Regions from separate parts of the Pseudomonas sp. St386 genome, predicted to be linked through region 2. Evidence: predicted binding sites of a transcription regulator. Region 2 holds the regulator's gene; the other holds the start of a gene.

The links. Region 2 encodes sigma-54, which starts transcription at its own class of promoters, with help from an activator protein. Its sites were predicted from a motif close to ANTGGCATNNANNTTGCTNT; they were not measured.
Region 1: a site for sigma-54 is predicted at 2,058-2,077, ahead of glnK (P-II family nitrogen regulator). Genes of this name have one in related genera too.

What each region holds. Positions count from the first base shown of each region.
Region 1 covers NZ_AP021900.1:6,594,468-6,599,250, forward strand. Annotated here, with positions in the region: gene KI235_RS29380 (ammonium transporter) at 150-1,484, opposite strand; gene glnK (P-II family nitrogen regulator) at 1,518-1,856, opposite strand; gene KI235_RS29390 (accessory factor UbiK family protein) at 2,270-2,530, shown strand; partial or broken gene KI235_RS30580 (EamA/RhaT family transporter) at 2,573-2,689, shown strand; gene KI235_RS29395 (hypothetical protein) at 2,728-3,309, opposite strand; gene KI235_RS29400 (HAMP domain-containing sensor histidine kinase) at 3,634-4,783, opposite strand, start outside.
Region 2 covers NZ_AP021900.1:1,124,436-1,129,218, reverse strand. Annotated here, with positions in the region: gene lptA (lipopolysaccharide transport periplasmic protein LptA) at 1-132, shown strand, start outside; gene lptB (LPS export ABC transporter ATP-binding protein) at 132-857, shown strand; gene KI235_RS04850 (RNA polymerase factor sigma-54) at 1,022-2,515, shown strand; gene raiA (ribosome-associated translation inhibitor RaiA) at 2,592-2,900, shown strand; gene ptsN (PTS IIA-like nitrogen regulatory protein PtsN) at 2,913-3,377, shown strand; gene rapZ (RNase adapter RapZ) at 3,380-4,237, shown strand; gene KI235_RS04830 (HPr family phosphocarrier protein) at 4,253-4,528, shown strand; gene KI235_RS04825 (ZIP family metal transporter) at 4,711-4,783, opposite strand, start outside.

The DNA.
Region 1 (4,783 bases), 1.4 Mb from region 2:
TCTTGCTTCGGTGTAAGCCTTTGGCGGTATAAAAACCTGTGTCGCATCCACAACAAAAGGCGTCGGAAAAACCGCTGCACCTTGTGAGCAATGACAAATTCCAGACAAAAAAATGCCCGGCGAACCGGGCATTTTTTTATTGCGTGCGCTTACAGGTTGTAGCCACGCTCGTTGTGCTGGGCCAGGTCCAGGCCCACGGCTTCTTCTTCCTCGGTGACACGCAGACCCATGACGGCGTCCAGGACCTTGAGGATGATGAAGGTGACGATCGCGGTGTAGACCACCGTGAAACCCACGCCCTTGAATTGAATCCACACTTGCGCACCGATATCGGTCACGGTGCCGAAGCCACCCAGGGCCGGTGCTGCAAACACACCGGTCAGGATCGCGCCGAGGATACCGCCGATGCCGTGTACGCCGAAGGCGTCCAGGGAGTCGTCGTAGCCGAGCTTGCGCTTGAGGGTAGTGGCGCAGAAGAAGCACACCACGCCTGCTGCCAGGCCGATGACCAGAGCGCCCATCGGGCCCACGGTGCCGGCAGCCGGGGTGATAGCAACCAGGCCCGCCACCACGCCCGAGGCGATGCCCAGTGCGCTTGGCTTGCCGTGGGTGATCCACTCGGCAAACATCCAGCCCAGCGCCGCCGCAGCGGTCGCGATCTGGGTTACCAGCATCGCCATGCCGGCGGTGCCGTTGGCCGCGACAGCGGAACCGGCGTTGAAGCCAAACCAGCCGACCCACAGCATGGCCGCGCCCATCAGGGTGTAACCCAGGTTATGCGGCGCCATTGGCGTGGTCGGGAAGCCTTTGCGCTTGCCCAATACCAGGCACGCCACCAGGCCTGCGATACCGGCGTTGATGTGCACCACGGTGCCGCCAGCGAAGTCCAGCACGCCCCAGTCCCACAGCAGGCCGCCGTTACCGGACCAGACCATGTGGGCAATCGGTGCATACACCAGGGTGAACCACACGCCCATGAAGACCAGCATGGCGGAGAACTTCATCCGCTCGGCAAATGCGCCGACGATCAGGGCCGGGGTGATGATGGCGAAGGTCATCTGGAAGGTGATGAACACTGCTTCAGGGAACAGCGCCGCCGGGCCGGTCAGGCTGGCTGGCGTGACGCCTGCCAGAAACGCTTTGCCGAAACCGCCGATGAAGGAATTGAAGTTGACGACGCCCTGCTCCATGCCGGTGGTGTCGAACGCAATGCTGTAGCCATAGATGACCCACAGGATGCTGATCAGACCGGTAATGGCAAAGCACTGCATCATCACGGAAAGAAGGTTTTTCGACCGAACCATGCCGCCGTAGAACAGCGCCAGGCCAGGGATGGTCATGAACAGTACAAGAATCGTGGCCGTGAGCATCCAGGCGGTGTCGCCGGAGTTCAGGACTGGGGCTGCCGCTTCTTCTGCCATGGCCAGGCCAGGCATTGCGAAGGACAACAGGGCTCCTAGCCCTGCGAATTTACGCAGAGTCATATTGTTTTCTCCTGGGGCGTTGGGTTTGGCGGCTTAGATGGCGTCGGTATCGGTTTCGCCGGTACGGATGCGGATAGCCTGTTCCAGATTGACCACAAAGATCTTCCCGTCACCGATCTTGCCGGTGTTGGCGGCCTTGGTGATTGCCTCGATCACCCGATCAAGATCCTTGTCGTCAATGGCGACATCGATCTTCACCTTGGGCAGGAAATCGACCACGTACTCCGCGCCGCGATACAGCTCGGTGTGACCTTTCTGCCGACCGAAGCCTTTGACCTCAGTAACGGTAATGCCCTGCACGCCGATCTCGGACAACGACTCGCGCACGTCGTCCAACTTGAACGGCTTGATGATGGCAGTGACTAGCTTCATGAAACTTTCTCCCGAATTGGTGGACTTGCCCCAGGAAAACAAACCCGACTCAAGTCTAAGCGCAGTGCCTGGCTTTGTAACGCGTCGTCGGCCCAAGTTGCCCGACAGGTGCCAGTTAACCGATCCTGACGAAACTCCCCGTTCCGCCTGCTGCACTGCATTCGTCACAGCGACTGCATCAGTGCATGGGTCATCAGCCTCTAAGCAGAAACCTTGCCATCTGCACCAAACCCTCTGATTTCAGTCTCTTGGCCACCTGCTCGACGTGCGTTGCGCCAAGAACCGCAGCGATACGCACAACAACAGTGCAGCCACGCCCGGGCCCATGCGCGAAAAGCGTGCATCCCTGGCTTGCGAATTGACTATAGACACTGCGTGATACACTGCCCGCCATTGTTTTCAGGACACCTGCCATGCTTGCGCCCAAAGACCTCCTCGACGCCCTGAGCGGCCACGCCTCCCGCATCTTGAGTGGCGACACGCCGCTGCCCAAAAGCGAAATCGAAAGCCAGTTCAAGGCCCTGCTGCAAAGCGGCTTCAGCAAACTGGACCTGGTAAGCCGGGAAGAATTCGACAGCCAGATGGTTGTGCTGGCCCGGACCCGGGCGCGGCTCGAAAGCCTGGAGGCCAAGGTTGCCGAGCTTGAGGCAAAGATGAGTCCACCTATCGAATAACGAGTGTCCCCGTAGAACTGCCGAGAGCAGCGATGTTTTAAGTTGCTGCAGCCGTTTTGGGGTCTGGCGCTGGTGACCACCTTACTTGACGAACACATCAGCCGCGGCATGCTCGGGATGGCTGTGACGATGATTGTTTACGTGGCCGGGGCGAAATAATTCTGCTGGTAACCACTGGTACGGCGCTTCGAGTTGGCTCAGTTGAAAACCGGAAACGCGCCACTCCTTGGGTCCACTCCAATCTGGTGCCGCTGCTCCCATTCCTTCCCCTTGTACCCAGTGATCAGGAAAACCTTGATGCCGGCGTAGTTGTGCCCGTAGTAACTCATGACGCATTGACGCACCATTGCAAAGCCGTCAGCCCTGTCGCGATGTACCGGCATGGTCACCATGTGAATTTCGGTGGGAATGGTATGAAAACTCTCGAGTAGCGTATCAACATCTTTCCTGACAAGCGGGCTGGGTGGGATGTGCGCCAGTCCTGCTTTTCCTGGCGACCATACAGAAAGCATCGTGCACCAGGAGGCCGAGTCCGACCATAGAACGTCGTTTTGCTCAACGCGCGAATACCCCGTATCGACGTACGTGTAGTGCAGATTGCGAATGGCGGGGACGCTGCTTTTCCAATAATTTCCGTCCAGCGCCCCGGGAGGCTCCAGCGGCCTATTGCTCCGCTCGCCATCGGGTATCAATCGGCTAATCGACCGTTCAGGCAAATCGCGTCTGACGCAGTTTGTCCATCCGCTTGTATCAGCAGTTGTCAAGGTTATTTCCGGCATGCGCCTCTCCTATTTCAGGGAGCAGAGAAATTTCGTCTGAGTTATTTTTAGCAGACAACTTCCTTACTCGCCTGGGGTTGGGGAGGCGCTTTGCACGCTGGGTAGGATTGGCGGAGGGCCCTATCGGTCTAACTATCTCGAAAAGGTCAACAAGTGGAGGTAGTCGCGATGTTAACTTCATAAATTGTGGCGCTGGTATTGATCTGCGACCTGTGCTCATCGGAGTTTCTCGACGACATCAAGCTTCTCCGCCTCGCTGATCGGACCTCGCTCTAGAGTCTGGTCGGTGTAAAACGAATGAATTGGACTTTCGTGAGAAAGACTTCATGCCGACTGCTCAACCACTCGGTCCGGAGTCGACGCCAGCGGCAGCACCAGAATAAACAGCGCGCCCCTGCCCGGCCCGGCGCTCTGCACGGTCAGATCGCCGCCCATCTCGTGCGCAGCCAGAATGCAGCTGTGCAGGCCAAAACCGTGGCCGTCGACACGCGTGGTGAAACCGTGCTCGAACACCCGCGCAAGATTGTCCTGCGATATCCCCTCGCCATTGTCCTCGACCTCAACTCGCACGCGCCCCTCGTCAACGACCTTCAGGCGCAGGATGATCTGCGGCGGCCGGTTCGCCCCGGCATCCAGCGCCTGCTTCGCGTTGTTGATCAGATTGACCAGGATCTGCAGCACTCGATGCTTGTCCAGGGGCATTTGCGGAACATCGCTGAACTCCTTGATCAGCGTGATGTGGTGGCGGGCCAGGGACACATCGCAAATGCGCACGACATCCTCGACCAGTTCTCGCAGCGAACCCGGCTCCAGCACGCTGGCGTTGCCGGCGTAGGATTGCTGGGTGGCGACGATTTCCTTGATGTGGTCGATTCTGCGGGTCAACTGCGCCAACTCGGCGATCATGCCCTGCTGCTCGACGGCCAGCGCGTCGGCCAGCTTGTCGAGATAGTCCGGTAGCGCGCGACCTTTCGGGTCGCTGCTGATGAAGTCACCGAGGTCATCGGGATGCTCCTTCATCAACTGGGCTACCTTGGCCACCCCTGGCCCCTTGGAGGTGTGCACCTTCTCGTACAGGACCTGGGCTGACACATTGACACTATTGAGCACATTGCCCACGTTGTGCAGCACATTGGTGGCGATCTCTGCCATGCCGGCGCGGCGCGCGGTGGTGACCAGTTCAGCCTGGGCCTCGCGTAACTCGTCGTTGACCTTGGCCAATTGCTGCGGGCTGGGGATCTTCAGGGCCGCCGGCACCAGCCGGACCAACAGGATGGCGGTAATCACCGAGGCAATCGCGGTGATCACCTTGACCAGCGCTGTCAGCCAGTAATAAGGCTGCCAGATGGTCAGGATCTCCATCACATGGCTGGTCCCGCAAGCCAGGATAAACACGCCAAAGGCCGCGAGCATCCAGTCAAACGGCACGTCCTTGCGCTTGTGGATAAAGTACAAAAGGGTGAAGGGGATGGTG
Region 2 (4,783 bases):
ATCGTCTACGACACAGTCAAGAAGCTGGCCAGCGCCGGTCGCGCCACCGGCAGCAAGGTGACCGAGTCGCGTCCGCGGATCGACATGGTGATCCAACCGAAAAAGAAAACCGACGAGCAGAAGGCCCAGTAATGGCAACTCTGAAAGCTCAGCACCTGGCCAAGAGCTACAAGAGCCGTCAAGTCGTGCGTGATGTCAGCCTGTCCATCGACAGCGGCCAGATCGTCGGCCTGCTCGGCCCCAACGGCGCGGGCAAGACCACCTGCTTCTACATGATCGTCGGCCTGGTCCAGGCCGATCAGGGTCGCGTACTGATCGACGACGTGGACGTCAGCCACCAGCCAATGCACGGCCGGGCGAAGGCAGGTATCGGCTATTTGCCGCAAGAAGCGTCGATCTTCCGCAAACTGTCGGTTGCCGACAACATCATGGCGATCCTCGAGACCCGCAAGGAACTCGACAAGGCCGGTCGTCGCCAGGAACTGGAAAGCCTGCTGCAGGAATTCCACATCAGCCACATTCGCGACAACCTGGGCATGAGCCTGTCCGGTGGCGAGCGGCGTCGCGTGGAAATCGCCCGCGCCCTGGCCACCGCACCGAAGTTCATCCTGCTCGACGAACCGTTCGCCGGCGTGGACCCGATCTCGGTAGGCGACATCAAGCAGATCATCCATCACCTCAAGGCCAAGGGGATCGGCGTGCTGATCACCGACCACAACGTGCGCGAGACGCTGGATATCTGTGAAACCGCCTACATTGTCAACGACGGCCAGCTGATCGCCGAAGGCGACTCCGCAGCCATCCTGGCCAATGACCTGGTCAAGGAAGTGTATCTGGGCCATGAGTTCCGCCTGTAAGCACAAGTGTCTGGCGAATTGTCCGAGCGTCGTTTAATTTTATTATGGCGACGCTCTAGGCAAACACTTCAGTTTCAGGCATATAATTTGCTTAAGTTTGGCGCCTCGGCGCCCTGTAGTGGATGGCGCATGTGCGCCGGCTAATAAGGTGTTAAGCCCCTGCCATGAAACCATCGCTAGTCTTGAGAATGGGCCAGCAGCTGACGATGACACCGCAGCTGCAACAGGCCATCCGCCTGCTCCAATTGTCGACCCTGGACCTGCAACAGGAAATCCAGGAGGCCCTGGAGTCCAATCCAATGCTCGAACGCCAGGAAGAAGGCGACGACTTCGACAACACCGATCCGCTGGCCGACAACGTCGAGCAGAAGACCAACACCGAAATCCCGGAACCGGCCTACCAGGAAACCGCCCCGACGGTGGACAACCTCGAGGATGGCGAATGGAACGAACGCATCCCCAACGAACTACCCGTGGACACGGCCTGGGAAGACGTCTACCAGACCAGCGCCAGCAGCCTGCCGAGCAGCGATGACGACGAGTGGGACTTCACCACCCGTACCTCTGCTGGCGAAAGCCTGCAAAGCCACCTGCTGTGGCAGTTGAACCTGGCGCCGATGTCCGACACCGATCGCCTGATCGCCGTGACCCTGATCGACTGCATCAACAACCAGGGCTACCTGGACGAGACCCTCGAAGAAATCCTGGAAGCCTTCGACCCCGAGCTCGACATCGAGCTGGACGAGATCGAAGCCGTCCTGCATCGCATCCAGCAGTTCGAACCGGCCGGCATCGGTGCCCGCAACCTGGGCGAGTGCCTGTTGCTGCAACTGCGCCAGTTGTCCGCCAAGACACCATGGCTGGCCGAGGCCAAGCGACTGGTCACCGATTACATCGACCTGTTGGGCGGCCGCGACTACAGCCAACTGATGCGTCGCATGAAGCTCAAGGAAGATGAGCTGCGCCAGGTCATCGAACTGGTGCAGAGCCTCAACCCGCGCCCCGGCTCGCAGATCGAATCCACCGAGCCCGAATACGTGGTCCCCGACGTGATCGTGCGCAAGCACAATGATCGCTGGCTGGTGGAGCTCAACCAGGAGTCGGTGCCCAAGCTGCGGGTCAACGCCCAGTACGCCGGCTTTGTGAAGCGTGCCGACACCAGCGCCGACAACACCTTCATGCGCAACCAGTTGCAGGAAGCGCGCTGGTTCATCAAGAGCCTGCAAAGCCGCAACGAAACCCTGATGAAAGTTGCCACCCAGATCGTCGAGCATCAGCGCGGCTTCCTGGAGTACGGCGATGAAGCGATGAAACCGTTGGTCCTGCATGACATTGCCGAGGCAGTGGGCATGCACGAGTCGACGATTTCCCGGGTAACCACCCAGAAATTCATGCATACCCCTCGGGGTATCTATGAATTGAAATACTTTTTCTCCAGCCACGTCAGCACCTCCGAAGGCGGCGAATGCTCGTCCACGGCCATCCGCGCGATCATCAAAAAACTGGTAGCTGCGGAAAATCAGAAAAAGCCGTTGAGTGACAGCAAGATCGCTGGTTTACTGGAGGCACAAGGCATTCAGGTGGCCCGCCGTACCGTCGCCAAATACCGCGAATCCCTCGGGATCGCGCCTTCGAGCGAACGCAAGCGGTTGATGTAACAGGCCACGCCACAGCGTTCCAGTGGCAGGCATTTCTGCCTGCCGCTTTATGCACTGGCAACGAAGGAGAAGCTGTATGCAAGTCAACATCAGTGGACACCAACTGGAAGTGACCGAACCCCTGCGCACCTACATCGGCGAAAAACTCGACCGATTGGAAAGGCATTTCGACAAGATCACCAACGTGCAAGTCACGATGAACGTCGAGAAGCTGCTGCAGAAAATCGAAGCCACGCTGCATATCCCCGGCGGAGAAGTGGTTGCCAACGCAGAGCACACAGACATGTATGCCGCGATTGACCTGCTGACCGACAAGCTGGATCGCCAACTCAAAAAGCATAAGGAAAAGACCCAGAGCCTCCTCCAGGGCGCAACCGGTCGTTAACCCCCCCAATCCATGATCCGACTAGAAACCATCCTGACCCCCGGCCGTTCCCAGGTGAACGCGCCGGGCGGCAGTAAGAAGAAAGCCCTCGAACACATTGCCAACCTGATCCACCGCGAGGTACCGGATCTGGAAATGCAGGACGTCTTCGAGGCATTGGTTGCCCGTGAAAAACTCGGTTCCACCGGTTTTGGCAACGGCATCGCCATTCCCCACTGCCGTCTCAAGGGTTGTGCCGCGCCGATCAGCGCGCTGTTGCACCTTGAAACCGCTATAGATTTCGACGCCATCGACGGTGCCCCGGTCGACCTGCTGTTTGTATTGCTGGTACCGGAAGCGGCGACCGATGCGCACCTTGAGCTGCTGCGCCAGATTGCCAGCATGCTGGACCGCAAGGAAGTGCGCGAAAAACTGCGCAGCGCACCGAGTAACGAAGCTTTGTACCAGGTTGTCCTGGACGAGCAGAACGGTCATTAAAAATGCGCATGATCATTGTCAGTGGCCGCTCCGGCTCCGGTAAAAGCACGGCCCTCAACGTGCTTGAGGACAGCGGCTACTATTGCATCGACAATTTGCCCGCCGGCCTGCTGCCGGAACTGGCCGAGCGCGCCCTGATCCACACCGAGCTGGCGCAGCCGCTGGTGGCGGTGTCCATCGATGCGCGCAACCTGCCAAGCCACCTGTCGCGTTTTCCTGAACTGCTCGAGGAAGTGCGCAGCCGGCATATCCAGTGTGACGTGCTGTACCTGGATGCCGATGAAGAGACACTGCTCAAGCGTTTTTCCGAAACCCGCCGGCGCCACCCACTGAGCAACGCCAACCGTTCGCTGGCCGAAGCCATCGAGGATGAAAGCCAGCTACTGGGGCCGATTGCCGACCTGGCGGACCTGAAGGTCAACACCACGCACCTGAACCTGTATCAGTTGCGTGACACGATCAAGCTGCGCCTGCTCAACCAACCCGAGCCGGGCACGGCGTTCCTGGTGGAGTCGTTCGGTTTCAAGCGTGGCATGCCCGTCGATGCCGACCTGGTGTTCGACGTGCGTTGCCTGCCCAATCCTTATTGGAAGCCGGAATTGCGCGCGCAGTCCGGGCTCGACCAACCGGTGATCGACTACCTGGCCGCCCAGCCGGATGTCGAAGAAATGTACCAGGACATCTCCAGCTACCTGCTCAAATGGCTGCCCCGCTTTGCCGCGAGCAACCGCGCCTATGTCACGATCGCCATCGGTTGTACCGGCGGCCATCACCGCTCCGTCTACCTGACCGAACGCCTGGGTCAACTCCTGCAACAATCCCTGAAGAACGTCCAGGTTCGCCACCGCGACCTCAGCTAAAGGATTCACATCGCGATGCCTGCTCAGGAAATTGAAATCATCAACAAGCTGGGTTTGCATGCCCGAGCGTCGGCCAAGTTCGTCGGAGTCGCAGGCCAGTTCAAGGACACCACCATCAGGGTTGGCCGCACACCCGAGACTGCGGTCGACGGTAAAAGCATCATGGCGATGATGATGCTCGCCGCTGGCAAGGGCACCAAGATCCACCTGCACACCGAAGGTGAACAGGCACAGGAGGCGATGGATGCCCTGGTGGATCTGATCAACAGATACTTCGACGAAGGCGAATAACCGACCAAATCCCAAGGCGGATTTATTGTGGCAAGGGAATTCATTTGTGGGAGCAAAGCTTGCTCGCGATGAAGGCGACTCGGTAACTCAGAAAACCGAGGTGCCTGGATCGCGAGCAAGCTTTGCTCCCACAGATTCCCTCGCCACAGATAAATCACATCACCCTAGATGCCTGCCGTTTGTCACGCCAACGCCGTATCCAGCACCATCATCAGACAAAACCCCACCAACAGGCCCAGGCTCGCCAGTTTCTCG